One region of the Bacillus sp. ISL-47 genome, then DNA from elsewhere that is predicted to be linked to it. Evidence: riboswitches for the same ligand, from Rfam matches in the RefSeq annotation. Region 1 holds a riboswitch; each other region holds the start of a gene.
What was found. Region 1 has a riboswitch for cobalamin ahead of J7I93_RS17605 (ribonucleoside-diphosphate reductase subunit alpha). Riboswitches for the same ligand answer to the same signal wherever they lie in the genome.

Region 1 (10,302 bases):
TTTGCGCGGCCCTCTTGAAGAAAGGTCAGAAGTAGAAATTGCTGAGCTTCAAGAGCTGTAAACATTCAAAGGCCGCCAAAAAAGGCGGCTTTATTTAGTATATTTCATCATTAGATTCTTTTTCGGTGCGTTCATTTAAATATTGGTTTTCAGCCGCAGCAAAATTAACTGACTGAAGGCTGACATCTTTGTCGATTCCATATAAGTCCTTTCCGGTATCTTCCAAAAATGTTTGTTTCCTTTTCATTAAGATCGCCTCCTTTTAAAGATATGTTTCCGTTAGTATGGACAGGGAATTTGTATATCATAATAGGGAAAAATGAACAAGAACCTTTTACAGAAGTGGGAAAATGTGAAGAAAAGTAAGTAAATATTTTTAAGCAAAACTCTTTACATAGGATACGGGGGTATAATATTATTAGCTTAAGGGGGCGGATCAAATGGCTTTTGAATTGGAAAATGATGAATTATTGGCGGAGAGCTGCTGTTCCATTGACTCAGACCGGAAAAGTCACCATTCAGAAAAAGTAAAAAAGAATCTGACAACTCGTTTAAATCGGATTGAAGGACAAATACGCGGAATAAAAGGACTTATAGAAAAAGATACCTATTGCGATGATGTTATAACACAGATTTCTGCAACTCAGTCTGCCTTGAACAGTGTAGCAAAGCTTTTGCTTGAAGGCCATTTGAAAAGCTGTGTAGTAGAAAGAATTCATGAAGGCGACGATGAAGTCCTGGATGAATTTTTGGTAACCATTCAAAAATTAATGAAAAAATAAGGAGATGTTAAATATGGAAAATGTAACATTAAAAGTTAGCGGCATGTCATGCGGCCACTGTGTAAAAGCAGTGGAAGGCAGCGTTGGAAAATTAAACGGTGTAGAAAAGGTATCTGTTGATCTTGATAACGGTCAGGTACAAGTACAATATGATTCTTCATCGGTATCACTTGAATCAATCAAGGAAACAATCGATGATCAGGGATATGATGTAGAATAGTTTTTAAACGATGGAACGTGTGGTCTAATAGCACGTTCTCTTTTTTTAAAAAATTTGTCTAATTATTTTTGGTTGACACATAGGGTAGAGGGGTATAGTATATTAAGTGAAATCAAAATTATACGTCACTTAATTTAAGGAGTGGTATTTATGAGTGATGCGGCATTAAGAGAAGTTCAGCTTCCTATATCAGGCATGACCTGTGCGGCATGTTCTTCACGCATCGAGAAAGGGTTAAATAAACTTGAAGGTGTTAAGGAAGCGAATGTTAATCTTGCACTGGAAAAAGCATCAGTCAAGTATAATCCAGATGTAACATCTGTTGAAGCCTTTGAGAAAAAAATTGAGGACCTGGGTTATGCAGTTGTTTCTGAAAAAGCTGAATTTGAGTTGCTTGGCATGACCTGCGCCACTTGTTCCCAGCGTATAGAAAAAGGGCTTAATAAGATGGCCGGTGTCAAAAAAGCTGTTGTCAATCTTGCCCTTGAGACAGCGACTGTTGAATATAATCCTGAACAGGTAACTGTCCAGGACATGATAAAGAAAGTAGAGAATCTCGGTTATCAGGCCAAAGTAAAACAAGATGCAGAAAAAGATGGTGCAGATTACAGGGAGAAAGAGATCGAGAAGCAAAAAGGGAAATTCATTTTTTCCTTAATCCTTTCCATTCCTTTGTTCTGGTCAATGGTTGGCCATTTTGAATTCACACAATTTATTTATGTTCCTGATATGTTTATGAATCCGTGGGTGCAGCTCGCACTTGCAACTCCTGTTCAATTTTTCATTGGAAAGCAATTCTATGTAGGTGCATATAAAGCGCTAAAGAATAAAAGTGCCAATATGGACGTTTTAGTGGCTCTTGGTACTTCAGCTGCCTATTTTTACAGTCTATATCAATCGATTTTATCAATTGGCACGGATACTCATATGGTAGAGCTTTACTATGAAACGAGTGCCATATTAATTACCTTGATTATATTGGGTAAATTATTTGAAGCTCGTGCCAAAGGCCGTTCTTCAGAGGCTATTAAAAAGCTAATGGGGCTGCAGGCAAAAACAGCTACTGTTTTGAGAAATGGGGAAGAGCTAGAAATCCCCCTTGAAGATGTACTTGTTGGCGATATCATCTATGTAAAGCCAGGCGAAAAAATTCCTGTGGATGGCGAAATCACGGAAGGCCAGTCCGCATTAGACGAATCCATGCTAACCGGGGAAAGTGTACCGGTTGATAAATCAGTCGGCGATACAGTTATTGGATCCACAATCAATAAAAATGGTTTCTTGAAAATTAAAGCTACTAAAGTAGGCAAAGATACTGCCCTTTCCCAAATAATCAGAGTGGTTGAAGAGGCGCAGGGCTCCAAAGCACCAATACAGCGCCTGGCAGATAAAATTTCCGGAATCTTTGTCCCTATCGTCGTATCAATAGCCGTTATTACCTTCTTTGTTTGGTATCTGTGGGTTAGCCCCGGCGAGTTTGCAGAAGCCCTTGAAAAATTAATTGCTGTGCTTGTTATTGCATGTCCTTGTGCACTGGGATTAGCCACGCCAACATCCATTATGGCAGGTTCAGGCCGTGCAGCGGAATATGGAGTTCTTTTCAAAGGCGGAGAGCATTTGGAATTAACTCATGAAATAACTACAGTTGTTCTCGATAAAACAGGAACCGTAACCCACGGAAAGCCTGTATTAACGGATGTGATTGTGGAAGGGAACATGGAAGAAAACATTTTCCTTCAGCTTGCTGGTTCAGCCGAAAGGCAGTCAGAGCATCCATTGGCTGAAGCAATTGTTAAGGGAATAAAGGAAAAAGAGATAACTTTATTAAATCCTGAAGAATTCGAAGCAATTCCGGGCTTCGGAATTAAAGCAAGAGTGGACGGCAAAGATCTGCTTATCGGGACAAGAAGGTTAATGGAGAAATATGAAATAGACATTGCCACAGCAAGGGCAAAAATGGAATCCCTTGAGGACAATGGGAAAACGGCGATGCTTGTCGCGGTTGATGAACAATATATGGGGATTGTAGCCGTTGCGGATACTGTAAAGGAAACATCCAAAGAAGCGATCAAACGCCTGAAGGATATGGGTCTTGAAGTTGTTATGATCACAGGTGATAATAAGCGGACTGCCCAGGCGATTGCAGAAGAAGTAGGAATTGACGCCGCTATTGCGGAAGTTCTTCCAGAGGGAAAGGCAGATGAAGTTAAAAAGCTTCAGGAACAAGGCAAAAAAGTCGCAATGGTTGGTGACGGCATTAACGATGCTCCTGCCCTTGCGGTGGCGGATATCGGAATGGCTATTGGAACAGGTACGGATGTTGCGATGGAAGCTGCCGATATTACGCTGATGAGAGGCGATCTGAATAGTATTGCAGATGCAATCCTAATGAGTAAGAAGACAATACGCAATATCAGGCAAAACCTGTTCTGGGCTTTCGCTTATAATACGCTTGGAATTCCAGTAGCAGCTTTAGGTTTCCTTGCCCCTTGGCTGGCAGGTGCTGCGATGGCTTTCAGTTCAGTCTCAGTCGTATTAAATGCGCTTAGATTACAAAGAGTAAAATTAAATGCATAGAACGGTTAAACAATAGCAGACGGAAGGAGCTGGCTATTATGAAAAAGTGGGCTGGGGCTGCCATTGCCTATTTGATTCTTGTTATGGCAGGTTATGCTATATATGATGGATTCTTTGCCGAACCTGCGCAAGAACAGCATGAAACTGAGAACCACGAAGTAAATGAGGATGCTGAATAACATCCAAAATTAGGGGAGTAAAAGAAATAATTAGATTATTCGAAAGGGAGGCTGTTAAGTTGAAGGCAAAACTCACAATTTATACAAGGCCTACTTGACAGGATTGCCAGGCAGCGAAAGAGTTCCTTTCGCAGAATAATGTACCATATAATGAAGTTGATCTTGCCAAAGACCCAGAGAGGGAACAAGATCTTATCCATTTAACCGGCAGCCGAATTGTCCCAGCCTTTCTGTTTGAAAAAAAGAAATGGTATGGCGGAACAAAGAAAAAGCATTTTATAGGCTTTGAGATGAACCAGGACGTTATTAGAAATATGATTGAGAAAGATTGATTTTAACAAAAAGACAGAAGGAGAATTGCTCTCCTTCTGTCTTTTTTCCTAATACATTATGTCCTCCATTTTGTCTTTAGCCATTTGTTTAAAGACACTGCTCGGCATTGCTCCCTTTGTTCCATGGCAGCTCTCAAACATTTCTTTCAGTTCCTGGTTGGAAAATTCGGGGTGCATTTCCTGCATGAGCGGCTTCACTTTTCCAAAGTTCAAAAAACCTTCAGGTGATTCGTTTCCTGCTGCTAGAATGGCAGTACCTGAACCAAGAATAAGGGAAACGGAGAATATTCCAGCAATCAACCTTTTCATTTTTGAATCACTCCTTTTTTATTGCATCTTTAGATTACAGGATAATTGTCGAGAAGTTATCGAGGAATATTGAACTAAATGTGAATTGATTAATTTAAAAATTTGTAATCTAGTATTCCCTATGATAGAATTACCTACAATATATAGTGATTATTATAAAATGAAAAACTACATATAGATCGTGATTGGTGTTCTTAAATGGACTTAAAAGGGAATCCGGTGAAAATCCGGAGCTGTCCCCGCAACTGTAAGTGCAGACGAACAAAGCATGCCACTGTACAAGCCGCTTCATGGTGCTTGTATGGGAAGGGCTTTTAGTAGAGTGAAGCACAAGCCAGGAGACCTGCCAGGGCGATCGAAAGTTTCTTATCTTCGGGGATTGAGATGATGAAACGATGGTGTAATAGCTTTCCAAATAAGTACTGGTTCCAGCTATTAACTTTCGTTTGATCCGCTCATTTTCCGGGCGGATTTTTATTTTGCCATATAGGAGGAAGCAAGATGGTACATACATTACAAACGAATGCAGTCATAGAGGAGCTTAAAACAGAATTTCCGAAGCTTGATATTGACTTTTTACTTAAGAGGTCCGAAGAGATGAATCACCTCAAGGAAGAAGCGCTGTATGATCAGCTGATTTTAGAATGTTTGTCATTGATAAGTATGGATGAGCCTGATTGGACCTTTGCGGCTTCACGCCTTCTTTTAAAAAAATTGTATCAGGAAGCAGGTGAAAACAGAGGTTGTTTGCCGGAGGATTGCTACGGCCACTTTTATCAATTGATCAAGCGGCTGACAGCTCTGGAAATCTATGAAAAAGATTTATTAGATACATACTCACAGGAGGATATCAATGAGCTGGCAGCAATTATTAAAACGGAAAATGATCATTTATTTACTTATTTAGGGCTGAAAATGCTGGCAGACCGGTATCTAGCGAGGGACAGGCAGAAAAATCTGTTTGAGCTGCCGCAGGAACGGTTTATGATCATAAGCATGGTTTTAATGAAAAAGGAACGGCCGGAAAAGCGGCTGAAGCTTGTGAAGGAAGCCTATTGGGCCATGAGCGGTTTATATATGACAGTGGCCACGCCCACACTGGCTAATGCGGGGAAAAACTGGGGACAGCTTTCCAGCTGTTTTGTCGAAACGGTCGATGACAGCCTTGAGGGAATCTATGACAGCAATACAGATATAGCCTCTCTGTCGAAGAATGGCGGGGGAATCGGTGTCTACCTGGGGAAAATCCGCAGCAGAGGCAGTGATATTAAAGGCTTTAAAGGCGCTTCATCAGGTGTCATTCCATGGATGAAGCAGCTGAATAATACAGCGGTCAGTGTGGACCAGCTGGGACAGCGTCAGGGAGCGATCAGCGTTTATCTGGATGTATGGCATAAAGATATCTTCTCTTTCCTGGATGCAAAGCTTAATAACGGAGATGAAAGACAGCGTACCCATGATTTATTTACCGGAGTGTGCATCCCGGATTTGTTTATGGAGAAAGTTGAATGCCGCGGGTATTGGTACTTGTTTGATCCTCATGAGGTACGGAAGGTAATGGGTTTCTCGCTTGAGGACTTTTATGACGAAGGTGAACGGGAGGGATCTTTCCGGCAGAAATACAAAGAATGCATTGACAGCCCTCTGCTTTCAAGAGAAAAGGTACCTGCAATCGATATTATGAAGTCAATCATGAAAAGCCAGCTCGAGACCGGAACTCCCTTCATGTTTTATCGGGATGAAGTAAATAGGAAAAATACAAATTCTCAATCCGGAATGATCTATTGTACAAATCTTTGTACAGAGATTGTTCAAAATCAAAGTGTCACTAAGAGAACGGAAGAGTATACCAAGGATGGGAAGATCATGATTGAAAAGATACCTGGAGACTTTGTGGTTTGCAATCTTTCATCTATTAATCTGGCAAGAGCCTGCCAACATAATGTCCTTGAAAGGCTGATTCCGATCCAGGTACGGATGCTTGATAATGTGATTGATATTAACAGGATTCCAGTAATCCAAGGACAAATCACCAATCAAAAGTATCGGGCGATTGGTTTGGGGACATTTGGCTGGCACCATCTGCTTGCACTGAAAAAGATTCCATGGGAAAGCATGCAGGCAGCGGACTTTGCTGACAAGCTCTATGAAAAAATTGCCTATTTAACGATAATAAGCTCTATGACGCTTGCAGAAGAAAAAGGGGAATATCCAGCTTTTGAGGGATCTGACTGGGAGACTGGCGCCTATTTTGAAAAAAGAGGATATTTGAACACCAACTCTAAGTTTAACTGGACGGCATTAAAAGAAAAAGTAAAGAAAGTTGGAATCCGCAATGGATACTTGATGGCGGTTGCTCCCAATGCATCGACCGCCTTGATTGCAGGCAGCACCCCAAGTATAGATCCTATTTTTAATAAACAATATTCCGAGGAGAAAAAAGATTACCGGATTCCTGTGACAGCTCCTGACTTAAACAGCGAAACCATCTGGTATTACAAGTCTGCCTACCATATTGGCCAGGAGTGGAGCATCCAGCAGAATGCCAAAAGGCAAAAACATATTGACCAGGGAATTTCATTTAATTTTTACATCCCTAATAATATAAAAGCGGTACATCTTTTAAATCTGCATCTTAGTGCCTGGAATAATAAATTTAAAACAACCTATTATATACGTTCTACATCATCAGAAATAGAAGACTGTGAATCTTGTTCTAGCTAAGGGGAGAATCCTATGAATAAATTAAAAAAACGTCAACTAATCAACACTGCTGCACCAAATCGTGCAACTTCAATTATAAACGGGGAATGCTCTAATGTTCTTAATTGGGATGATGTCCGTTTTTCCTGGGCATACCCGAAATATAAAAAAATGCTGGCTAATTTCTGGACGCCATTTGAAATAAATATGTCACAGGATATAAAGCAATTTCCTGCGCTAAAAGAAGATGAACAAGCAGCTTTTTTGAAGATTATTGGATTGCTGGCATTGCTCGACAGCATCCAGACGGATTATGCAGGTAAGGTTGCTGATTATTTAACGGATTCGAGCCTCTCAGCACTTATGATCATTCTGGCACAGCAGGAGGTGATCCATAATCACTCTTATTCCTATGTGCTGTCAAGCCTTGTACCAAAACAAAAGCAGGATGAGGTCTTTGAATTTTGGAGGACGGAGCCTATATTAGCCGAAAGAAATCAGTTTGTAACGAATGGGTATCAGGACTTTACCGCAAATCCAAACCCTGAAAATTTGCTGAAATCGATTGTGTATGATGTCGTGTTGGAAGGATTATTTTTCTATTCAGGCTTTGCATTCTTTTATCATTTGGCAAGAAATCAAAAAATGGTAGCAACATCCACGATGATAAATTATATTAATCGGGACGAGCAAATCCATGTGGATCTGTTTGTGAAAATATTCAAAGAAATTTTGCAGGAAAATCCGGAACTCGATACAAAGGAATTGAAGGACTTTGTCCTGGGTACATTTAAGAGGGCTGCTGAATTGGAAGTAAAATGGGCTCGTTATGTGATAGGCGAGAAGACTGAAGGAATCTTGCTTTCCGATGTGGAGGCATATATCAAATTTTATGCAAATGTGCGCTGCAATCAGCTGGGCTATGAGCGTCCATTTGAGGGTTATCGTACAAATCCGCTTCGCTGGATTGTGGCGTACGAAGAAGTGGACCATGGCAAATCGGATTTCTTTGAACAAAAGTCACGGCAATATACAAAGGTACAAGTGGATAATGGATTTGACGAATTATAGATTTAGAATTTTTTCGATAAACCTTGCTGTTCTTGCAAGGTTTATTTCTATGCTCTAATTTAATACAATAGATTCAGTAGATTATATAATGAGCAGGTGCATGTATGAAGACAATTTTAATAACAGATGATGATCAGCATGTCCGTTTTTTAGTAAAGGAGCTTTTAAACAAGGAAGGTTTTCAAACCGTTGAAGCGGCAAATGGCTCAGAAGCTTTAGAACTGATGAAAAATGAATCCCTTGATCTTGCGATTATTGATATTATGATGCCCTATATAGATGGCTATAGATTAACAGAAGAGATAAGAAAATACTCTGAGATTCCTATCATAATGCTTACCTCGAAAAGCCAGTTAGAAGACAAAGAAAAAGGCTTTCTATTGGGAACGGATGACTATCTTGTTAAACCTTTTGAGCCAAAGGAGCTTTTGTTCAGGATAAATGCTCTGTTAAGAAGGTATGGAAAAAGCGAGGAAAAAAACCTGCGTTTAGGGAGCTTGCTTATCAATAAGAAAAGCTATGAGATAGAGCTGGAGGGCAAGATCTATATACTTCCTTTAAAAGAATTCGAATTGCTTCACTTTTTAGCTTCCCAGCCTAATCAGGTATTCAGCAGGGGGCAAATAATTGAACATATATGGGGCTTGGATTATGAAGGCGATGAACGCACAGTTGATGTCCATATCAAACGCTTGAGGGAGCGTTTTACAAAGGTTTCTAATGAATTCAGTATTAAAACCGTTCGAGGAATCGGCTATTCATTGGAGTATAGGCAATGAGATCTTTGTATTCAAAGTTTACACTCACCACAATCCTTATTATGCTGGCAAGCGGCCTTATTTCTTTTTGGGCATCCAATGCTTATTATCAGAACGAATTGAAAAGTCAAAATGATACTAAAATAGCCAGTATCGCTCTGGAAATAGCTGATTTTATTGGATCAGATGAGGATACTGATTTACATAACTATTTCTCACACCTCGGTTCCATTGGATACCAAATATTCATCGTGAATAAAAATGGTGAAGAGACTTATTACGGTTCTGGTTTTAGAGAGAGTAATTTACCGGAAGAAGCAAAGGAAATGGTGCTGAACGGAGAGGCATATCACGGGATTGCGGCCTTTCCTCATAAGACTTTTGTGACTGGTTTTTTTGCCAATGAATTAAAGAATACTGTGGGAATTCCTTTTGAATATAGAGGGGACAATTATGGCTTATTTATACGCCCGGATATCAAGCTTCTTTTTGGGGAACTGCACTCATTGATTGCATGGCTGGTTGCCGGAATGATAGTCCTTAGCGTAATTCTCGTTCTGATCAGTGCAAAATACCTGATTCGTCCAATCGGAAAGCTTAATCGCGCTACATCACTTATAGCTGCTGGTGACTTTGGGATTAAACTCAATATCAAGAGGCGTGATGAAATTGGAGAACTGGCTTCAAGTTTTACCAAAATGGCCAATAAACTTCAGAAAACCAATGAAATGCGCAAAGAATTTATCAGCAATATCTCCCACGATATTCAATCTCCACTTTCTAATATAAAAGGGTATATGAAACTTATAAAAGGAGGAGGAACACATGAGGAGACCTGGAAAAACATTGATGCAGTCGATTCTGAAATTGACCGCTTATCAACACTGACACGGCAGCTCCTCCTTTTGTCATCAATTGATAGCAGGGCCGACCTTCTTAATGTCCAAAAATATGACCTTAGTGAACAAATCAAAAAGGTTATTCGCCAATATCAATGGAATTTAAGTGAAAAAGGAATGATGGCAAGTTATTCTTTGCCGAAAGCCTATATAGTGGCTGATCCTCCTCTTCTCTATTCCGTGTGGGAAAATCTGCTGACAAATAGCATTATATACAGCAGTGAAAATGGGGAAGTAGACATTACATTGGTTGAACAAGAGGAACATTATGAAATCCTTTTTAAAGATAATGGAATTGGTATGGAACAGGAAGAGCTTGCAAGGATTTATGACCGATTATACAGGGCCGATACTTCCAGAACTCGTTCTATTGAAGGTTCAGGACTGGGGCTGGCAATTGTTTATTCCATTGTTGATTTGCATAATGGCAAAATAGAAGTAATAAGCAAGAAAGGGGAAGGTACCACTTTTA
Region 2 (10,302 bases), on a different contig from region 1:
GTGAAAGACCGGGACAAAGACGGCATAAATGAGAAATTTCCACTTTTTTATGATAACTATTTTGTTCCCAGAGGCTATGCAGTGGCTTTACCCGAAATGGTCGGAACGAACCAATCAGATGGGTGCCCGACGACTGGCGGCTATGAAGAGATTGAAAGTATAAGAGTAGTCATTGATTGGATGAATGGCAGTGCGAAAGCCTGGGATGAGGACAATCAGGAAGTGAAAGCAGATTGGACAACCGGGAATGTCGGCATGATTGGAAAATCGTATGATGGTACGTTAGCCAACGGGGTTGCGGCCACTGGAGTAGAGGGATTAAAAACAATTGTTCCAATCGGGGCCATTAGCAGCTGGTATAATTATTATCGGTACGCAGGGCTTACATATTACAACAACGGTCCAGGAGGCTTGGCAAGCAGAGTTGTCACCAGCTCCCGAAAAGATGCCTGCAAGCCTGTATTTGATCGTTTGAACGCAGAAGCGGACGATCCATCAGGAGATTACAATGATTTCTGGGATGAGAGAAATTACGTTAAGGATGCAAAAAATGTAAAGGCTAGTGTGTTTGCGGTTCATGGGTTAAATGACTACAATGTTAAAATGAATCACCTTGCTGATTGGTGGACAGCCCTTTCTAAAGAAGATGTCCCGCGTAAACTGTGGCTTACCCAAACCGGTCATGTCGATCCGTTTGATTTCAGAAGGGCGGAGTGGGTGGATACGCTCCACCGCTGGTTTGATTATTGGCTGATGGATATTGAAAACGGCATTATGGACGAGCCGGCGGTTGATATTGAAAGAGGGGCAGATGTGTGGGAAACTCAATCCTCATGGCCGGATAAAGATGCTGCAAATGTTAAAATTCGTCTGGGCCCAGGAGAAAATGAACATACAAATGGCACTTTGACAACAGGTCCTGTACAGGGCAATGTAAAGCAATCGTTTACCGATAACCCGCAGCAAACAGAACAGCAGATGGTATCCAATGAAACAGTTGTAAAAAGCGACCGACTGGCTTTCCTATCTGAACCGCTTAAAGAGGATGTAAGGTTTAGCGGCATACCCGAAATCTCACTCAGGGCAAAAGTCGATAAAGAAGACTCCAATTTAACTGTTTTAATTGTAGACTATGGAACGGATACACGCATCAACCATGAAAGCCGGGGTGAAGGCATAAAAACCCTTGATACAGAAAGCTGCTGGGGAGAAAGCATTTCCACAGATGATGCGTGTTACAAAGATACAGAAAAAACCACACATACTGCATCATATGAAGTCGTTACAAGAGGATGGTTCGATCCGCAAAACTGGAAAACCATCGAGCTGGATGACTCCTTAAAAGAAGGAAAAAGCTATAAATTCGAATGGAATGCATTGCCTGAGGATTACGTATTTAAAGAAGGACACCGAATCGGAGTGATTATAGCAGGCAGTGATCGCAGACGGGCGATTCCTTCGACAACAGGTGCCACATTTGAAGTGGATCTTGGACAAAGTTTTATCAGCCTTCCAGTTGTGAATGGGAAAAAGGCAATTGGATTCTAATAGAATGGAAGGGGAAGCCTGCATCATGATGCAGGCTTTTCTTAGTGTGCCAGGCATGGCAACTATCTAGGTGGTGAAAGTCCACTGTGGGGGTACACATCGACCAACCACTAAGGAAGCGCAAGGTACTTATCGTGAGGTAAGGGCTGGAGGAAGCGTGGAATAAAATCTTGACTCGACGAACAGGAATCTGATACTAAGGCTCTATAAAGGGATTAAACTCCTAAGCAAGTTAAAGTCCAAAAGATGTGCGTAAATTTGTAGAGTAAATCAGGCGAGTAAAAGAGGAAAGATAGTTGTCTTACCCTGGGAGGTCTTGCGGATGTACAGAAGGTACAGTCGAAAAAGGTTAGTCGCAAGAAGTCAGCAGAAGCCATAGTAATGAAATAATTTCATGAAGGGCTGAACAATTTATAGTGTTTCAACGCCACGAATGCGTGAGTGACATACTCCGAATGTGTTAATGGTGAAAGTATGAGCGTACCTCAAAGGATAACCAAAATGGAGCTATCACTTACTACGTGAGAGGAAAGGAGAAACGAGTGTGGAACTTTTAGAACAAATTCTAAGTAATCAAAATATGAACGAAGCCTACTTACGTGTCTATAAAAATAAAGGTGCCAGTGGTGTTGATGGAGTAACAGTCGACGAACTCAAGCAACACCTGAAAGAGAACAAAGATGAGTTGCGCCAGCGCATCAGAACAAGAAAATACCAACCACAAGCTGCCTTAAGAGTGGAAATCCCAAAAGAAAACGGAAAGATGCGCAAATTGGGAATACCAACAGTAGTGGATAGAGTTGTTCAACAAGCCATTCATCAGGTTCTCAGTCCGATATTTGAAGAACAGTTCAGCGAATTCAGTTACGGTTTCAGACCAAAAAGAAGTTGTGAAATGGCGATTATAAAAAGCCTGGAATTTCTGAATGATGGTTATGATTGGGTAGTCGACATTGACCTTGAAAGATTCTTCGACACCGTTCATCACGATAAACTCATGCGAATTATATCCAACACAATAAAAGACGGAGATGTCATCTCGTTAATCAGAAAATACTTAGTCAGTGGAGTCATGGTGAATGGGAACTATGAAGACACACCTGTCGGTACTCCGCAAGGAGGAAACCTCAGTCCACTATTGAGTAATATTATGTTAAACGAACTTGATAAGGAACTAGAGAAAAGAGGATTAAGGTTCGTGAGGTACGCTGATGATGCCCTTATCTTTGTGAAAAGTGAAAAAGCAGCGAACCGAGTAATGAATTCAATCGTGAGATATATAGAAGAGAAATTAGGTCTGATAGTCAACATAGAGAAGAGTAGAATCTCACGTCCAAAAGAATTAAAATTCTTAGGATTTGGGTATTATTACGACATTAATAACAAGAGATATAAAGTGAAACCTCATCCAAGTTCGGTACAGAAGTTTCAAAGGAAACTTCGACATCTGACAAAGCGAAACTGGAGTGTTCCACTAGACTACCGAATGTTGAAATTGAAACAAGTAATATTTGGATGGGTAAACTACTTCAGAGTGGCAAATATGAAAAAAGTGACTGAACGAATAGACACAAAGCTTCGCTCCAGAATTAGGGTCATCATCTGGAAACAATGGAAAGTAGCGAAGAAACAAATTAAATCGCTTATTCAACTAGGAATTCCGGAGGAAGAAGCGAAAGGATTAACCTACTGTCGAAAAGGTTATCGATTCATAGGATTATCCAAAGTCGTCCAAAGAGCAATCTCAAACAAAAGACTAAAGCAGAGGGGAGTCCCCTCTGCTTTAGAACATTATCTAAAAGTACACACTGTGATATAAATTGAAACGCCGTATACGCGAACCGTACGTACGGTGTTGTGAGAGGGGCGAAAATAATACACTTATTTTCCCTCTACTCGATTGGTTGTTTATGAACAAAAGCTTTTAAGAAGTTTTTCTAAAAACAGTTTGAGAAAGCAGCCTTGCCACAGTGTGTACTTTACGAATAAAACGGGGCTTTTAGCGAAGAAACAGCCAAAATTAGCGTAGAAATTTTAATAGAATAAAAAAGCTGGCCTCCTCAGCCAGCTTTTTACGTTAAATCCAGCTCAAAATAGAGTTCTTCCTGCTGTGTATCCTCAAACCACTTCAGTCCTTTGGCTAGTAAGCCAATTTTTGATAGTATCTTGCCTGAAGCAGGATTAGCTGGGTCAACAGCCGCGATGATTTTCTTCATTCGCGGATTATTTTTTCTTATGTCAGTTACACAGGCAGCAGCAGCCTCTGCGGCAAAGCCTTTCCCCCAGTAATGCCGGTTCAAGTGATAAAGGAGCTCTGCTTCTTCTTCCTTTTCTGCAGGATTAAATCCGCAAACTCCGATAACAGATGAGGTTTCTTTTAACACCACGGTGTAAACCGAGTAGCCTTTTTCCTCCTGCAGCTGCTTGTAAAATTCGATGGAGCGCTGGATACGGTCCTTTGTGCTGGCGCCGCCGCAGTATTTCATGACCAGAGCATCACCCCAGATCTGAAATACATCATCCAGGTCAGCCGTTTGCATCGTTCTGAGCAGAAGGCGTTCTGTTTCAAATTGATAGGGCATCATTCACACCTCTCTTACGTGTATTCTATCATGTGGTTTCTAATTATATGAGAATATTATAAGATAGAGGAAGGAAAAAACGGTTAGGAGATTTTGTTATGCACGTACTCTATAAGTCTTTGATACTTGGAATGGCTGCTGCGATCCAGGGCATTGCCATGACATTTTTTTTATTTCCGCATTTCATCCCGTCGGGCGGCGCGGCAAGCTTAGCTGTTTTATTAAACTATTTATTGGACACGCCTTACTCGGTTACTTTATGGGTGCTGAACGCGAGCCTTTTACTGGCAGCAGCCAAGTGGCTGGGAAAAAGCAGTGTGATCTGGACGCTGTTATGCGTCTCCGTGACTTCCATTACGATTGATTTTCTTACTCCGCTTGTAACAGAGCCGCTAAATCCGGTTCTGCTGGATCTTTTACTCGGAGCAGTTGTGTTTGGAATGGGTGTAGGTATTCTTTTTCGAATGGGAGCCTCTTCAGGCGGCATGGACATTCTGGCTTTAATTATTTCAAAAGCAAGAGGTGCTGCACCGGGCAGAACGCTTTTTTACATAAACAGCAGCCTGTTATTGATCACCGGGGTTGTCGTTGACTGGAAAGTTATTATTTATGCAATAATTTGCCAGATGATCGGGACGCGGATTATCGATGTTATATACAAATTGGACTTTAAGGTTAAACTTGCAGAAAATCATCGGTTTCATTAAAAAGGCCGCACAAAGACTAAGGGTTCGGATACCTGACACTTTTTATAAAAATACGTTTGAAAATCTGCTCATATTTATTATATATTTTGTCCTGCAAAATGCAGGGCTTTTTGTTATGTAAGAATATTACAAAGTGCCACCTATGTATAATGCACTTTATGGCCAAAGTACTGTTATAAAACTAGATATTGATTTCACTGTGTTTGAAAAATAACCGGAAAAATTCCGTTAAAAATGGGAAATCCCCATATTTCCTTAAGAATAAGCGGAGTTTTTTCGCTTATATGATCCAAATCTTTGAATTTTGGCTTATTTAGAGCAGTTAACCGGAATTCCTCCGCTTATCTCTGCTTCTTAAGCTTCCACTATATACATTAGTCGGAAGTACTCCGCCTACTAATTCTCATACCTATACGAAAATCATCAATGAATAATTACAGAGCCAAAGAAAAACTAGGTTTTGTAAAAAAACACACAGCATTTTGCAGTCCAATCTCTGTAACCTTACATTTCGAAATACAAATTGGACCACATTTTCAAGCCTATTTTTATAATTATTCGCGTTATATCAATAAAAAATGACCATCAAATACACATACAAATTGATGGTCATTTTAATATACATATTGGATTTTTGTGACAGGTAAAAGTACCCGTTACACAAAGACGGCCTTTTTCTTTATTTATTCTTTTATCGTATACTCGCTCTATTTTTACGATGCTCTTTACGGGCAGCTGCTGTTTCATGGAGCCTGATTTCTTCGTCTGATAGCGGGATTACATTTGGGACAGGCACCGGACGGCCATTTTCATCTACGGCAACCATGGTCAAAAAAGATTCGGTTGTCAGCTTGCTGTCGCCTGTCAGCAAATCTGTGGATCTGACTTTTACATACACCTCCATTGAGGTCCTGCCTGTAGAAGTGACATAGGCTTCCAGGCTAAGCGCGTCTCCGACTGTGGCAGAAGATAAAAAATCGACAGAGTCAATGGAAGCTGTAACGACAGCGTGGTTGGAATGCTTCATGGCTGCCAGAGCAGCAATCTCATCTATATAAGAAAGGACCTTGCCGCCAAATATAGTCTGAAGGTGATTGGTGTCGGGCGGAAGAACCAGCTTTGTCTGGATGGTTTTCGAACGTTCCACTGAATGGGCTTTGGCCGCATTGCAGTCATTAAAATCAAGCAAACCCGTAAGCAGTTTTTCTCGCGTCTGCTGGGCGGCCTCCGTCATAACCTTCAGAGCCTCAATTGTTTCATGGGTCTTGCGTGTCTTTAATCCGCAGTCTGGATTAATCCAGAATAGCTTTGGATCAAGGACTTGAAGGGCGCGGTCAATATTTCTGGCCATTTCCTCACGGCTCGGTACTCGGGGACTGTGAATATCGTAAATGCCAAGCCCGATGCCTTTTTTATAGGTGCTGTCTTCAAAGGCTTGAATCAGTTCCCCGTGGCTTCTGGAAGTCTCGATTGATATGACATCAGCATCAAGAGCATCAATTGCCTCGATAATGTCTTTAAAATTGGAATAGCACATATGCGTATGAATTTGGGTCTCGTTCCGGACGGAAGAGGTAGCCAGCTTAAAAGCATGGACCGCAGCATGCAAGTAGCTGTCCCAATTCTTCCTTTTTAATGGCAAGCCTTCACGAAGGGCCGGTTCATCGACCTGGATCATCCCGATACCGTTCTTCTCAAGTGCTTTGATTTCCTCACGCAGCGCCAGGGCGATTTGATTTGCCACTGTATATCGGGAAAGATCATTCCGGACAAATGACCAATTTAAAATGGTGATAGGACCCGTCAGCATGCCCTTTACAGGCTTAGATGTCAGTGATTGGGCGTAGAGGGACTCCTTCAGTGTAATGGGAGCCTTGAAAAAGACATCCCCAAATATGATTGGAGGCTTTACACATCGTGAGCCATAAGACTGAACCCATCCGAATTTTGTGAATTGAAAACCCCCCAATTTTTCCCCAAAATACTCTACCATATCGGTTCTTTCAAATTCCCCATGTACAAGCACATCCAGACCCAGCTCCTCCTGAATGTGGATCCATCGCTTGATTTCTGCTTTTATAAATTCTTCGTACTGTTCACTTGTCAGTTCACCTTTTCGCCACTTCAGCCGCTGCTTCCGAACTTCCTGTGTCTGCGGGAGACTGCCGATCGTGGTCGTTGGCAGAATGGGCAGCTTAAAAGCAGCGTCCTGTGCTTTATTGCGGATTTCATAAGGAGCTTTCCGTTCCGTTTTAAATGTATGCAGATTTTCGATAGCCTTCTGAACTTCCGTATGCTTGCGTTCAGCTGAGTCAGCTAAGGTCTTGAATGCAGCTGAACTGGCGGTAATGTCTTTTTCAACTGTTCCTCTTCCATTATTTAAGCCAGTTGTAAGAATGTGAATTTCCCGAAGCTTTTCATCGGCAAAAGAGAGGGCTTTTTTTATGGTCGTCTTGAGTGTATCTTCGTTTCTGACCGTTACCGGAGAATGCAAAAGGCTTGAAGAAGGCTGTACAATCAAGTGCCCTGGACAAACGTATTCAGAAATTTCATCAAGGAGATTGAAACAGTCCTCCAAATCTGCCCGCCAAACATTTCTGCCATCAATAATACCTGCTGCCAGCACCTTCTCCTGAGGGAAACCGAACTCTTTTAGAGCTTCAAGATTCTTTCCTCCATCATGGACAAAGTCCAGCCCAATTCCATGAACGGGAAGGGCAGTAACTTCTTCAAAATAATCTACATAGTCAAAATAGGTCTGCAGGATTATTTTGATGTTTGGAGCTGCAAGACATAATGCTTCATAGACTTCTTTAAGAAGCTCGATGTCTTCTTCCGAAATAGTACTGCATAAGATCGGTTCGTCCATTTGAACCCATTCAGCGCCTGCCTCCTGCAGTTCTTTTAGAATTTGAGCATAAAGAGGGACAAAAAGGTGTACCATTTCGTTTAACTCTTTTTCCTTATATCCTTTCGATAGTTTTACGAAGGTGACCGGGCCAATGATCACCGGCTTGCCGATGATGTTAAGCTTTTGTTTTGCTTCGTTAAATAATGCGAGTGGCCGGTTTTCGGCAAGCACCGGTACCATCTGGTCCAATTCCGGCACGATATAATGGTAGTTTGTGTTAAACCATTTCGTCATTTCGGAGGCAACCGCAGAAGAACTGCCTCGTGCCATATCAAAATAGGTCTCCAATGGGACTTTGCCTCCATCATATTTAAAGCGCTTTGGAACTAACCCAAACATCAACGCTGTATCCAAGACATGATCGTACATGCTCCAGTCACCGACAGGTATCAAATCTATTCCCTGCTCCTGCTGCCTTTGAAGATGAGCCAGACGCAATTCTTCCATTTGCTTTAAAAAATATTCCCGGTCAGATTTCCCGGCCCAATACTGCTCCAAGGCTTTTTTCCATTCCCTGTGTTCTCCGATCCGTGGATATCCTAAGTTAGAGCTCCTTACGTATGCCAATATTGAAACACTCCCCGTATTTTTTTCCGAAAATAAAAAATCTCTCTTTTCATCGAAAAGAGAGATAAATGTGCATAGTCAAATAGAGTTGGGGCCATTACAGTTTTCCCAACGTGCTTACCTCACTCCTCTCTATATACCCGTAGAGTACAAGTGCATACAACAGGCAGGTCTCCTGGCTCTGGTTCACAGCAACTTAATCCCTTCCCATTTCAAATGAAACAGTGGCATGATGATAAGTCGCTCCCCAATACAGTGGCGGGACCGCGCCGGCATTTAACCGGACTTCCCTTTTAACTGAGCAGATTTTGCTCAGCACCTGAAGCATTTCATATGAAATTGTCTGATGATGGTGCGGCGGATATGATGACCGCGAAAATTTAAAATATTTAAATTTAAAGAAAATACTAGCACGGGATAATCCTGCTGTCAAAAGATTTTTTGTTTATGCTGCTTTAATAGAAAAGAGAACTGTAGCCATGACCAAGTACGAAAAAAGAATTCATCAAGACATTCCTTTACTTCAAAAGGCGCAGAATGACTTAACAAAATAGGTTATAAGAGCATTTGTTTAGTAAATCAGTGTGTAGAGATATTTGGAGTAGTTTTATTGCAGGTTTGTTTAAAAACAAGTGCTGTTTTTGCAAACTTTTTTGCTCCTCTACAAAATCTATTTAAAAGCAACAGTCTTTTAGAAAAGGGCCAAAATATATACCGTATTTAAATAGCAGTGAAAAAAAGAGTGAACTAGAAATTAGTCCACTCTTAACAGAATTAATCATTGTTTTTGGTCCTATTATCAACACCATTAACTGGGTGCGGCTGACCGTATCCCTCAACGTTACCAGCATGCTCTCTGTGATATTCTGAACCTGCAGCTTGTTGATTATCTATTAATGATTTAGTTTTTTGCTTCTCTGTCTTACTGTTTTGATGTGACAAATATTTTCACCTCCCATACACAGTTTAGATTGCTTAATATTTGTGAAACTATTCAATAATGGCATAGAGGGACAAGGGGACAGGTTCACTGTCCTGGATTATTACTTGAAACAGTGGGACAAGGGACCTGTCCCTCTGTTTCCTTATCAGCTAAATTTTCTTGCTTTTTCAAACAAATACTGTACTCCATATAATAAATAGGCTTTGTAGTGAAGGTAGATGAAAAATTGAAAATGATTTAATCGGTTCAACCTTATGATCTTAAGTTTTTTTAGTACATCAATGATGATAAAAGCAAAGAGTCCATCAGCAATAACATTAAGCAATATAAACTTTTTAAAGTTTCCATACGAATATTTAAGTAACCACATGGACAGAGGCATATAGGGACCAATACTAAACGGAAGTTCATCCTTAAAAAAGGATTTCCGCTTATCGTAAAACTTCCACCAATTCCGCTTGTGTCCATACATGTGATTTATGATCTCAAAAATAATAATAATAACGCCCGCAAAAGAATAACGTTTGAAACTGCGCTTTCCTATAAATAACAGCGATAACCACGGAATCACTATTATAGAGAGATTAAATAGTAAATGCCTCGTTTTTATCATAAGGGAATTCACCTCATCCTGCTTTAAACTCTTTTTTAAAGTATCCAATATCCTGAAAAAAACACTATTTTTTTCCTGACTCTCTGCAATTGCACAGTGTTAGTATAATATTGTACACTTTGCGTGAGAATGGGCATTTAAAAAGCTTTTATCCTTTAGGACAAATCAATAACAAAAACGAGGAAATCCTCCGGCATTCATTTAGTAAATAAGGGAGGAAAATATATGGCGAATAAAAAGAACAGTGAAGCATGGTCAGAGGCTAAAAAGCGATTCAGGTTAAATGAAGCAGACATCCAGATGGCGAAAGAATTGGGAATGTCGCGAAAGAGTTTGTTGAAAAATATTCCTGCTCCTAATCAGCAATGGAAAACCCCGGTAAAAGAATGGGTGAGGGATTTATATGAAAATAAGTTTGGTAAAGTCCTGGA
Region 3 (10,302 bases), on a different contig from region 1:
TTTCCAGCGCTGTTTTTGTTAAATGATAGATTAGAAGAAAGAATAGGCTTATGACAACACTTGCTCCAAAAAAGCCGTACTCTTCTCCGATTACGCTGAAAATAAAATCAGTATGGGCGTCAGGAACATATACCTGCCTGTCGGTAAAGCCTTTTCCGGAGGTCAGGCCAGAACCGATTGCAAGCATAGAGTTATAGAGCTGCATTCCAGCTCCTTGTTTATGATTTACAGGATCAAGCCAGGAGTAGATTCTGCTAAACTGGTAAGGATCTACCCCCAGATATTTCTCCAGAATCTCCGGTGCCTGTATAACAAGATAGAGAATGGTGCCGGCAAAGGCTCCAAGAAAACCATATATCGGTACAAGGATTTTCCACGATATTCCCGAAACCAGAATAGTTCCTGTTAAAATAGCGACAATAACAAGGGCTGTGCCGAGGTCTTCAATGATAATTAATCCTAAGGGGAGTGATGTCACTGCTCCAAGCTTAATTAGGAGAAATAAATCTGAACCAAGTGTTTTGCTCAAATATTTCTGATGATGGTCAGCTATGAGTTTGCTTAAAGCAATAATTAAAAAGACTTTCACAAATTCAGAGGGCTGAATGGAACCTAGCCCAGGAACCACATACCAAAGAGTTGCCCCTTTGCGCTCGGGTGCAATGCTTTCAGGTGCAACAAACAGCCCTAATAATAATAAGATTCCAAAGCCGTATAAGAACCAGGTAAGTTTCCTGATTTGTTCACTATCAAAATACATTACAACAGCGACTATAATGATTCCAATTACATAATTTACGATTTGCTTTATCACAAAATTGCCAGCATATTGCTCAGAGGATTGCCCGCTATATATAGCGATACAGCTTATTAAAAAAAATAGAAGCAATAGAAAGCATAGCGTCCAATCAATTCGATCTGAAAATCTTTTAGTTTGATCCATTCATACACACCTGGTTTCTCTACCTTTTTACATTTTTATCCTAACAAAGAAAAATACCCCTTACAATGGCTGTTTGGACGTAGATTCATTTGTTGTTCTATATGTTAGACGAATTGAAGCTTAAGATAGTTTCTTGCATTCCATAAATAAAGTTTGTTGATTTGCTTACTTTGAAATAGTGCAGGAGGCGGGTATATGGAAATTAAACGGGAGACCTAATAATATTTTTCTAAACTGGAAAGATATTTTTAAATATTTTTGCTACAATAAGAGAAGAGAAAATACACGTATGTGAAAACAGACAGTTTCATAGTCAGAAGCTGTCTTTTTCGATAACTGTCCAGCTCCAGAAGGAATACTTCGATAGAATTTACTTTACTAAAAGCGTTAGCGTTTGAGAGGATGTGGCATTTTTTCCTGCGTTCCTCATAGGCGGGCGCCTTGCGCTTTTCTTTATATCCTACTCTTGTTAACGGTTCGGAGGTTTCGCCATTGAAAAAAAGAAATCATGCTATTCGTGATCTCATTTATATCCATCTTAATGAACAGGATCAGTATGTTATGACATATGGAATTGAATTTGCGGAGTTTGTCCAAACCCTTTCAGATTCGATTAATAATCTGCTATTGCTGAAGCACCGTTATGAACATGGCGATTACAATATGCATACGATGTTCGATTACGTGTCAAGAGACAAGCTTGGAAGGTTAGTGGAAGAGGATGTTTACGGCTATGGCGATTTTTGCTGGATCGATTTTGAGGAAGAGGAGGCTGTAAATGAGCTTCCCGGCCAGGCAATCGCGGAGCTTCTTTATATTGGCCATGTAAAAGAGCACTTAAAGCCGCCGTTTTACAATTATTTGAGTAATCGGTATGTGTACCTTGCCATTGATGACGGCTGGTTTAATCGTACCTATTACAGGGACTTGAATGATTTTTACCGGATGCTCGGAGAAGTGATCCCGGGTAAAATGGGGCAAATGAAAGTCGAAAAAACGCTGCTCGGCATTAAAAAGAAAAAGACGTATCCGCCTATTTCAAGAGATGTCCTTCTTTCACTGAAGCCATTAATGAAAGAAGGGGCAGTGCTGTCGTTAAAGGACATCGATCAGAATCGGGTACGAATTGAAATTCCTATTTGGTTAATAGGCGATTTTGCCAATATGGATGATATGTATGACGAATATGAATCGATCGTGAAGGAGCCTTGTGAAGCGAAGATTGTGTTCGATAAGAAAACAAGAGAATGGAAGATTTACTCCCGATAGTATGCTGAACTTTTTTACAACATTCAGCAAATTTCTCTTACATTTTAAGCTGGATGGTGTATAATCGGAAATAGAAAAATTATATATGCACGAAAGAACAGGTGTCTTCTTAAAGAGAGTAAGGGCCATTGGCTATTATTCTTTTGAAGACTTAATAGGGAAGCTGGTGAAAATCCAGCGCGGTCCCGCCACTGTAAATGGGAGCCGTCTGCAAATCCACTGTACATATGCGTATGGGAAGGTGCAGAACGGCAATGACCATGAGCCAGGAGACCTGCCTGATTCTTAAGCACCCTTAAACCTACGAGGATAGGGAGGTGTTTGGTCCGGCCATCTTTTCTTCATACATAATTGAGAATTATGACCACACAAACATCTCCTTGCCATTCGAGGAGATGTTTTTTTTTTTGGTACCAGGTACCACCCGAATTTTGTCGAAATGTATGGGAGGAATGAAGGATGAGGAAGTTTTATTCGTTGTTGGCGGCTTTGCTGCTTGCTGCAGGAGTGCTGGCTGGCTGCGGTGAGAGTGCTGAGCAGCCTGAGAAGAATGATTCCGCTAAGGAAGAACAGTCTGCTGGGGAGGAAAAAACTGATTTTCCAGTAACGATAAAGGATGCTATTGATGAAGAAGTAGTTATTGAATCAAAGCCTGAAAGAATCGTATCCCTGATTCCAAGCAATACGGAAATTGCTTTTGAATTAGGATTGGGAGAAGAAGTGGTAGGAGTTTCCGACTTTGATAATTACCCGTCAGAAGCAACTGAGAAAGAAAAGATTGGCGGCCAGGAATTTAATGTTGAGAAGATCATTTCTTTAAGCCCTGAACTTGTGCTGGCCCATGAGTCTACTGCAGAGCTGGCTGCCGCAGGCTTGCAGCAGCTGAAGGATGCCGGGATACCAGTGCTGGTTGTAAACAATGCCGAGAATTTTGACCAGGTATTTGAGTCCATCATGATGATTGGGGAAGCATCCGGTGAAAAGGCCGAAGCGGAAAACCTGGTGGAAGACATGAAGAAAAAGCTTGAGGAAATAAAAGCTAAAGCAGCACAAATTAAAGAGGAGAACAGAAAGTCAGTTTATGTAGAAGTAGCTCCGGCTCCAGAGATTTACTCACCAGGCAAAAATACCTTTATGGATGAAATGCTTAGCACCATCAATGCAAAGAATGCTGTAACGGAAGAAGGCTGGGTAAAAATTGATCCGGAAACGATTGTAGAGCGGAATCCGGATGTGATCGTAACTACTTATGGATACTATACTGAGGACCCAGTGGGAGAAGTCGTAAATCGTGACGGCTGGCAGGATGTCAGCGCTGTGAAAGATGAGCACGTTACCGATGTGGATTCAGATATGGTTACCAGATCAGGTCCGCGGATTATTGAAGGAGTAGAGGAACTTGCCAGAGCAGTTTACCCTGAAACATTTAAATAATAAGGTTTTAGCTTATATAGCAGCCGCTGCTTTTCTTATTTTTGCGATGCTGCTTGGCGTATCGATAGGAACTGTAAATGTTCCGGCTATGACCATTATAAAGGTGATTGCCGCAGAGGTTTTCCGTTTGATTCCAACTGAAGCGGCAGATCCTATGCACACAAATATTGTCATGAGCATTCGGCTGCCACGGGTCTTGCTGGCAGGTCTTGTGGGAGCGTCTCTCGCCATTGCGGGAGCCGCCTTTCAAGGGCTGCTGCGAAATCCGCTTGCTGATCCATATACACTCGGGGTTTCATCCGGTGCATCGGTTGGAGCAGTGTTAACCCTGTTTTTTAATATCTCCATCCCGCTAGCAGGAATATTTACATTGCCATTATTGAGTATTTTATTTTCTTTTTTGACGATCTTTATTGTCCTGCTTTTTGCAAGGCAGATTGAAAGGTCCATGAAAGTTGAGACCATTATTTTAACAGGCATCATTTTCAGTTCCTTTTTAGGTGCCCTTATTTCCCTGATGATTGCGCTGACGGGGGAAGAGTTAAGGCAGATTATCAGCTGGCTGCTTGGAAGTGTCTCCATGCGGGGCTGGGCTTATATAAAAATCATGATTCCGTTCTTTTTGATAGGTTCTTTGATCCTTTTGATGAACAGTAATGAATTGAATGCCATGTCATTTGGGGAAGAAAGGGCCCAGCATATTGGGGTGAATGTGCAAAAAAGAAAGATGATGATTCTGATTGCCGGTTCGATTTTAACGGGTGCAGCAGTTGCTGTTTCAGGGACCATTGGATTTGTTGGGCTTGTGATTCCCCATCTTACCCGTTTGATATGGGGGCCGGATCATCGGCATTTATTACCGCTTTCAATTTTAACAGGAGCAGGATTCCTGATTATGGCTGATCTCGTGGCCCGCACAATTATTGCGCCAACAGAGCTGCCTATTGGTGTCATTACTGCTTTAATTGGGGCACCTGTTTTTGCCATCATATTAATGAATAGACGGACAGAAGGAAGAGGTTAAATATGCTTAGCGTTCAAAAAGTGTTCGGGGGATATGCCGGGAAATCCATAGTGAAAAATGTGTCATTTGAAGTGGGAAGAGGAGAGCTCTTTGGAATATTAGGCCCCAATGGAAGCGGAAAAACCACACTGCTGAAGATGCTAAGCGGAATACTGCCAGTAAGCTCCGGGAACGTCATGATTAAGGGCAAGTCGATTAAGGACTACTCTCCAAAGGAACTTGCAAAAATCATAGCGGTCCTGCCCCAGCATTCCTCACAAGCATTTTCCTATACGGTCAAAGAAACGGTTTCCCTCGGAAGATACGCCCATCAAAAAGGCTGGTTTCAAAGCTGGTCAATAGAGGATGAAGAAGCAGTGAACCGCGTCATGGAACAAACTGGGATATCCAAGTTTCAGAATCAGGATATCCAGCAGCTGTCCGGAGGAGAAAGGCAGCGGGTGTTTTTGGCCCAGGCCCTCGCACAAAATCCTGAGATTTTATTGCTGGATGAACCAACCAACCATCTTGACCTCAGCTATCAAAAGGAGCTCCTTGATTTATTAAAAACCTGGGCAAAGGACTGCGGGCTGACGGTTATTTCTATTTTTCATGACTTGAATCTGGCTGGATTATATTGCGATCGCCTTTTGCTTTTGGAAAATGGTGAAATCAATATTGATCACGTTCCAAATGAGGTTTTAAAAGAGGAGCGGATCCGGGATGTTTATAAAACAAGGATTGAAAAGCAGCCGCACCCGAGAGTGCCTGCCCCGCAAATGGTGCTGGTGCCGGAAAAGACCGCAGCAGATGAGCAGAAACTTATTCGTATTGATGAAAGTTTGCTGCAGCAAAGTGAGGAAATGCTGATCCTTCAATCACCCATTCCTATGAGAACCATGTCCTCTGGGGTTGTTGGATCGGGGACTGGCTGGAATCGGAACTTTGTCAACAGGCATGTCAGCAAGGATTATGATTGCAGTGACCATAGGTTGGAAATGGCAGACTATATTAAGAAGCAGGGGTTTGAACCTGGTGAAACAGTAGGAATGATGACAGCCGTTTACTTGGAGGATTTTAGCTGCCGGCTTTACGAGGACGAGGATTTCTCTGTTTATATTGTTGTAACCGCAGGAGTCGGAAATGCAATAGATGCCTCCAGAAGCAAGGAGCACTCCTATCACATGACACCAGGCACAATCAATACGTGGGTTTTTGTCAATGGGAATATGACAGAGGAAGCTTTTATCCAATGTATTATGACAGCCACCGAAGCGAAAACGAAGGCCATGCAGGACCAGCAGGTAATGGATGCTGTAACAGGTACGATTGCAACTGGCACCTCTACTGATAGTATTTTGATTGCTGCCACACAACAGGGAGAAAAGCTGGAATATGCCGGCACCATTACACCTCTTGGTAAAGTCGTTGGGAAAGGTGTATATGAATGTACAGCTGAAGCAATTCAGAACTCGAAAAGAAGGATTAAACAATGATTATTTATCATTTGTTCGCCATTATCTTAGCATATGTAATAGATTTGCTGATTGGGGACCCTCCAGATTGGCCGCATCCGGTCAGATGGATGGGTTCTTTTATACATACACTCGAAAAAGCACTTAACAAAGGGAACTGCAAAAGATTAAAAGGAGTCGCCATGCTGGGAATCGTTTTGTTTATAGTAGCCGGGATTTCAGTGCTTTTTACCAGCTTTTGTTATAAGATTCATCCGATTGCAGGCATTCTGGCGGAAGGCATCCTTATTTCAGCAGCGATTGCCCAAAAGAGCCTGAAAGAAGCAGCTGTGGCTGTATATGAGCCATTAAGAAAGGGCGATATAGAAGATGCGCGCCAAAAACTTTCCTATATTGTCGGAAGGGACACTGATTGCCTGGATGAGTCCGGAGTTGTTCGGGCTGCGGTCGAAACAGTTGCAGAAAATACGAGTGATGGCATTACCGCTCCGCTGTTCTGGGCATTGATAGGCGGGGCGCCTCTCGCTCTTATTTACAGAGCCATCAATACGTGTGACAGTATGGTAGGCTATCGGAATGAGAGATATGCAAAGTTTGGCTGGGCATCGGCCATTGTTGATGATGCAGCCAATTGGATTCCAAGCAGATTAACTGCGTTTTGCATGCTCCTTAGCAGCAAGCCCAAACAAACTCCAGCGGGGGAGGCTTGGGGGCTTTTACTTCGGGATGCAAGAAAGCACCCAAGTCCAAATAGCGGCTGGGGTGAAGCAGCAACAGCGGCACTCCTTGGTGTCCAGCTTGGAGGCATTAATTTTTATAAAGGAGTCCTTTCTAATCGGGCCATAATAGGTGAACATCATGTTTTCCTCGAAAAAGAACATATCTTGGATTCTATCGCTATTATGAAACGGTCAGTTTTCACGTTTTTAATCATTTTATGGGCTGGAGGGATGATCATTGAAATGGCCACCGCACGGATCTAATCCCCAATATTTATATGCAGCGATGGATATGCCGCTGCCTGAAAAGCGGATTGATTTTAGTGCAAATATTAATCCCATTGGACCGCCGGCGGAATTAAAAGAAAGATGGGGCACACTTATTGACTTTATTACAGATTACCCTGATCCAAATGCTCTTTCCTTAAAAAAGAAATTAGCACTTGCTGCAGGTGTTAAAGATACACAAATTTTAGTTGGCAATGGCGGAGCAGAGCTCATTTCTCTTATAGCCAGAATGATGGCAGGGAAAAGAGTGCTAATTGTTCAGCCTGCGTTTTCAGAATATGAAGCAGCCTGTAAAGTAAATGGCTGCACGATCACCTATCATCAGTTGGAGTCTGATACATGGTGTCTGAATATGGAAGCGTTATCTTTAAAGCTTATGAATGCAGATGCTGTTTTTTTCTGTAACCCGAATAATCCAACCGGTATTTATTATCCGGAATCAGCAGTAAAGGAACTAATAGAAGCATGCATGGAGCGTCATTGCCTGCTGGTGATTGACGAGGCTTTTTATGACTTTGTAAAGGACTATCAATCGATCACCCCTTATATAAAAAATAACCCATCTATCATGATTTTAAGGTCCATGACAAAGATGTTTGCAGTACCTGGATTGCGTCTTGGTTATTTGCTGGCAAATGAGGAATTGATAGAAAAAGTGTCAGCCATTCAGCCTCATTGGAGTGTCAATGCTCTTGCACTAAAAGCAGGAGAATGGTGTCTGGAAGGTGAACAGCATCTCCGCTTAACAAGGGAAGTGATCCAAATGGAGAAAGAGCGGCTATTCCTTTTTTACCAAAAGCACAACTTCTCAGTTTCATCTACAGATGTGAACTTTTATTTGCTGAAGGATCCGGTGTTGGATGATCAGTTGCCGCTTTTTCAATATTTGCTGGAAAAGGGAATTATTCCGAGGCATACAATGAACTTTCCAGGATTGAGAGGAAAATGGCTAAGATTTGCAATTAAAGCGCCGGAAAATAATGACCGGCTAATGGAGGCGATGGGAGAATGGAGGGAGAGTCATCTATGATTTTCATTTCCGGCGGAGTGAGGAGCGGAAAAAGTTCTTTTGCTGAAAATTTGGCTTGTGATTTAGCCAAACAGACAGGAGGAAATCTCCAGTATATTGCTGCAGGGCAAGCCAATGATCCTGAAATGGAGGCAAGGATTCAAAGGCATCAAGAGGATCGGAAAAGCAGCAGCCTAAAATGGACTTCATGGGAAAAGCCTTCGAGGTTAGCAGAGCTATCAGGGGTCTTTGGCAAAAATGATATTGTTTTGCTCGACTGTTTAACAACTCTTTTGAACAATGAGCTGTTTTTGACGGAAGACCGCTGGAGGGATCCGGCTGTTCAAAAGCAAATAGACGCTGATATTCTTGAGGGGATTATACACATTCAACGAGACTGCAAAGCTTTCATTGTTGTCAGCAATGAAGTGCTGAATGAACCTATGGGCGGAAATGAACTTGTTTTTATATATGGAAGATTATTAGGGAGTCTTCATCAAAAAATGGCGGAGAAGGCTGAGAAAGCTTTTCTGATCGAGGCAGGCATTCCGCTTCAAATGAAAGGAGAACCGGCATGAAAGGAATTATGGTTCAGGGAACGTCATCGGATGTCGGGAAAAGCCTGATCTCAACTGCCCTATGCCGGGCATTTGCGAACGAAGGATACAGGGTGGCTCCCTTTAAATCGCAAAACATGTGCAATTTTACATATACAACAAACGAGGGAAAGGAAATTGGCAGAGCCCAGGGGCTACAGGCAGAAGCAGCAAAAACTGCGGCAAGCGAGTGGATGAACCCCATCCTATTAAAACCTAAGCATGACCAGAAGTCTGAGGTTGTTCTACTTGGAGACCCCATAGGAACAGTTACGGGGAGGTGCTATAAGGATTCTTTTTATCAAGCAGGATTGGAAACAATTCAGATGGCCCTTGAAAAATTAAGCAGGGATTACGATCTTCTCGTTATGGAAGGTGCGGGAAGCCCGGTCGAAATCAATTTAAAAGAAAAAGAACTCGTCAATATGAAGGCAGCTGAGATGGCAGATGTGCCGGTAGTTTTAGTCGCCGATATTGAAAGGGGCGGAGTGTTTGCAAGCATTGTCGGAACTTTGGAGCTGTTTTCTCCAGAAGAAAGACAACGGGTGCAGGGCATTATTATTAATAAATTTCACGGTCAACTGGAGCTGTTCGAGGATGGGATCGAGTGGATTGAAAATAAAACAAAGCTGCCGGTACTGGGTGTCCTTCCATACATAAAAAATCACCATATTCCAGTAGAGGATTCACTTTCCAACGTTGAAAGTCATGAGGCCGAGGGTACAGTGGCCGATAGAAAATACGATGAACTGGCTGAGGGCATGGTGAAGCATCTTGACTGGGAGAAACTGAAGGAAATCGTCTTTCATTGGAGCACTGCCAATGAAATGGCTTAAAGGTTTATTAATTAATCTTCAATTTTTTACAAGCATTCCGATATCGATAAACCTTCCGATGGACAGGGATCATCTTGAGAAGGCGATTAGAACATTTCCGCTGGTGGGACTGTTTCAGGGCAGCCTTTATGCCTTTATGCTTTATGCTTTTCTTGAATGGACTCCTTTTTCAATTTTAGCAGCTGCATTTGCAGTTTGGCTTGCAGGAATCGTACTGACTGGAGGGATTCATTTGGACGGGTGGATGGATGCGGGCGATGCCTTTTTTTCTTATCGCGATCAGAAAAAAAGGCTCGAAATCATGAGTGATCCGAGAACAGGGGCATTTGGCGTCCTATCCGTAATTGTTTTATTGGGGGCGCGCTTTCTGTTTATCTATGAGATAGCCAATCTATCAAGGTCTGTCTCTTACTTTTTAATTGCCTTGATTCCTTTTTTCGGAAAAATGATGATGGGAATACTGCTGCTGAAGGTGAAGGCCGCCAAGGAGGAAGGCCTTGGATATTTATTTCAGCAATCCGCTTCCAGTAAAACTTTGCATATCTATTCCATCTATTTGCTGCTAATGGCCGGGACAGCAGGATTTCTAGTAGAACCAGCCCTGTTTGGACTTCTATTAATGATTCTGATTTCCGTGCTGCTTTTCTTTTTTCTATCAAAAAAAGTTAAAACATGGTTTGGCGGCATGACAGGGGATGTGCTGGGTGCAAGTGTAGAAGGAACGGAGGTT

Region 2: it holds a riboswitch for cobalamin, as region 1 does, so the genes downstream of both, metE (5-methyltetrahydropteroyltriglutamate--homocysteine S-methyltransferase) here and J7I93_RS17605 (ribonucleoside-diphosphate reductase subunit alpha) in region 1, are expected to answer to the same signal.
Region 3: it holds a riboswitch for cobalamin, as region 1 does, so the genes downstream of both, J7I93_RS13345 (ABC transporter substrate-binding protein) here and J7I93_RS17605 (ribonucleoside-diphosphate reductase subunit alpha) in region 1, are expected to answer to the same signal.

The regions. Positions count from the first base shown of each region.
Region 1 covers NZ_JAGGQS010000051.1:2,685-12,986, forward strand. The annotation lists gene J7I93_RS17565 (H-type small acid-soluble spore protein) at 1-61, shown strand, start outside; gene J7I93_RS17570 (hypothetical protein) at 95-247, opposite strand; gene J7I93_RS17575 (metal-sensitive transcriptional regulator) at 441-782, shown strand; gene copZ (copper chaperone CopZ) at 796-1,002, shown strand; gene J7I93_RS17585 (heavy metal translocating P-type ATPase) at 1,153-3,579, shown strand; gene J7I93_RS17590 (hypothetical protein) at 3,618-3,758, shown strand; partial or broken gene J7I93_RS25220 (glutaredoxin family protein) at 3,872-4,090, shown strand; gene J7I93_RS17600 (hypothetical protein) at 4,139-4,399, opposite strand; cobalamin riboswitch at 4,569-4,763, shown strand; gene J7I93_RS17605 (ribonucleoside-diphosphate reductase subunit alpha) at 4,901-7,123, shown strand; gene J7I93_RS17610 (ribonucleotide-diphosphate reductase subunit beta) at 7,136-8,173, shown strand; gene J7I93_RS17615 (response regulator transcription factor) at 8,278-8,952, shown strand; gene J7I93_RS17620 (HAMP domain-containing sensor histidine kinase) at 8,949-10,302, shown strand, end outside.
Region 2 covers NZ_JAGGQS010000054.1:20,307-30,608, forward strand. The annotation lists gene J7I93_RS18370 (Xaa-Pro dipeptidyl-peptidase) at 1-1,548, shown strand, start outside; gene ltrA (group II intron reverse transcriptase/maturase) at 2,093-3,367, shown strand; gene J7I93_RS18380 (GNAT family N-acetyltransferase) at 3,621-4,133, opposite strand; gene J7I93_RS18385 (YitT family protein) at 4,229-4,837, shown strand; gene J7I93_RS25240 (acyl-CoA thioesterase) at 5,529-5,984, opposite strand; partial or broken gene metE (5-methyltetrahydropteroyltriglutamate--homocysteine S-methyltransferase) at 6,033-8,315, opposite strand; cobalamin riboswitch at 8,464-8,653, opposite strand; gene J7I93_RS18395 (hypothetical protein) at 9,090-9,257, opposite strand; gene J7I93_RS25245 (hypothetical protein) at 9,404-9,871, opposite strand; gene J7I93_RS18400 (hypothetical protein) at 10,097-10,302, shown strand, end outside.
Region 3 covers NZ_JAGGQS010000038.1:2,243-12,544, forward strand. The annotation lists gene J7I93_RS13335 (FtsW/RodA/SpoVE family cell cycle protein) at 1-943, opposite strand, end outside; gene J7I93_RS13340 (hypothetical protein) at 1,436-2,212, shown strand; cobalamin riboswitch at 2,323-2,508, shown strand; gene J7I93_RS13345 (ABC transporter substrate-binding protein) at 2,672-3,646, shown strand; gene J7I93_RS13350 (iron ABC transporter permease) at 3,693-4,670, shown strand; gene J7I93_RS13355 (adenosylcobinamide amidohydrolase) at 4,673-6,145, shown strand; gene cbiB (adenosylcobinamide-phosphate synthase CbiB) at 6,142-7,107, shown strand; gene cobD (threonine-phosphate decarboxylase CobD) at 7,082-8,161, shown strand; gene J7I93_RS13370 (bifunctional adenosylcobinamide kinase/adenosylcobinamide-phosphate guanylyltransferase) at 8,158-8,718, shown strand; gene J7I93_RS13375 (cobyric acid synthase) at 8,715-9,572, shown strand; gene cobS (adenosylcobinamide-GDP ribazoletransferase) at 9,559-10,302, shown strand, end outside.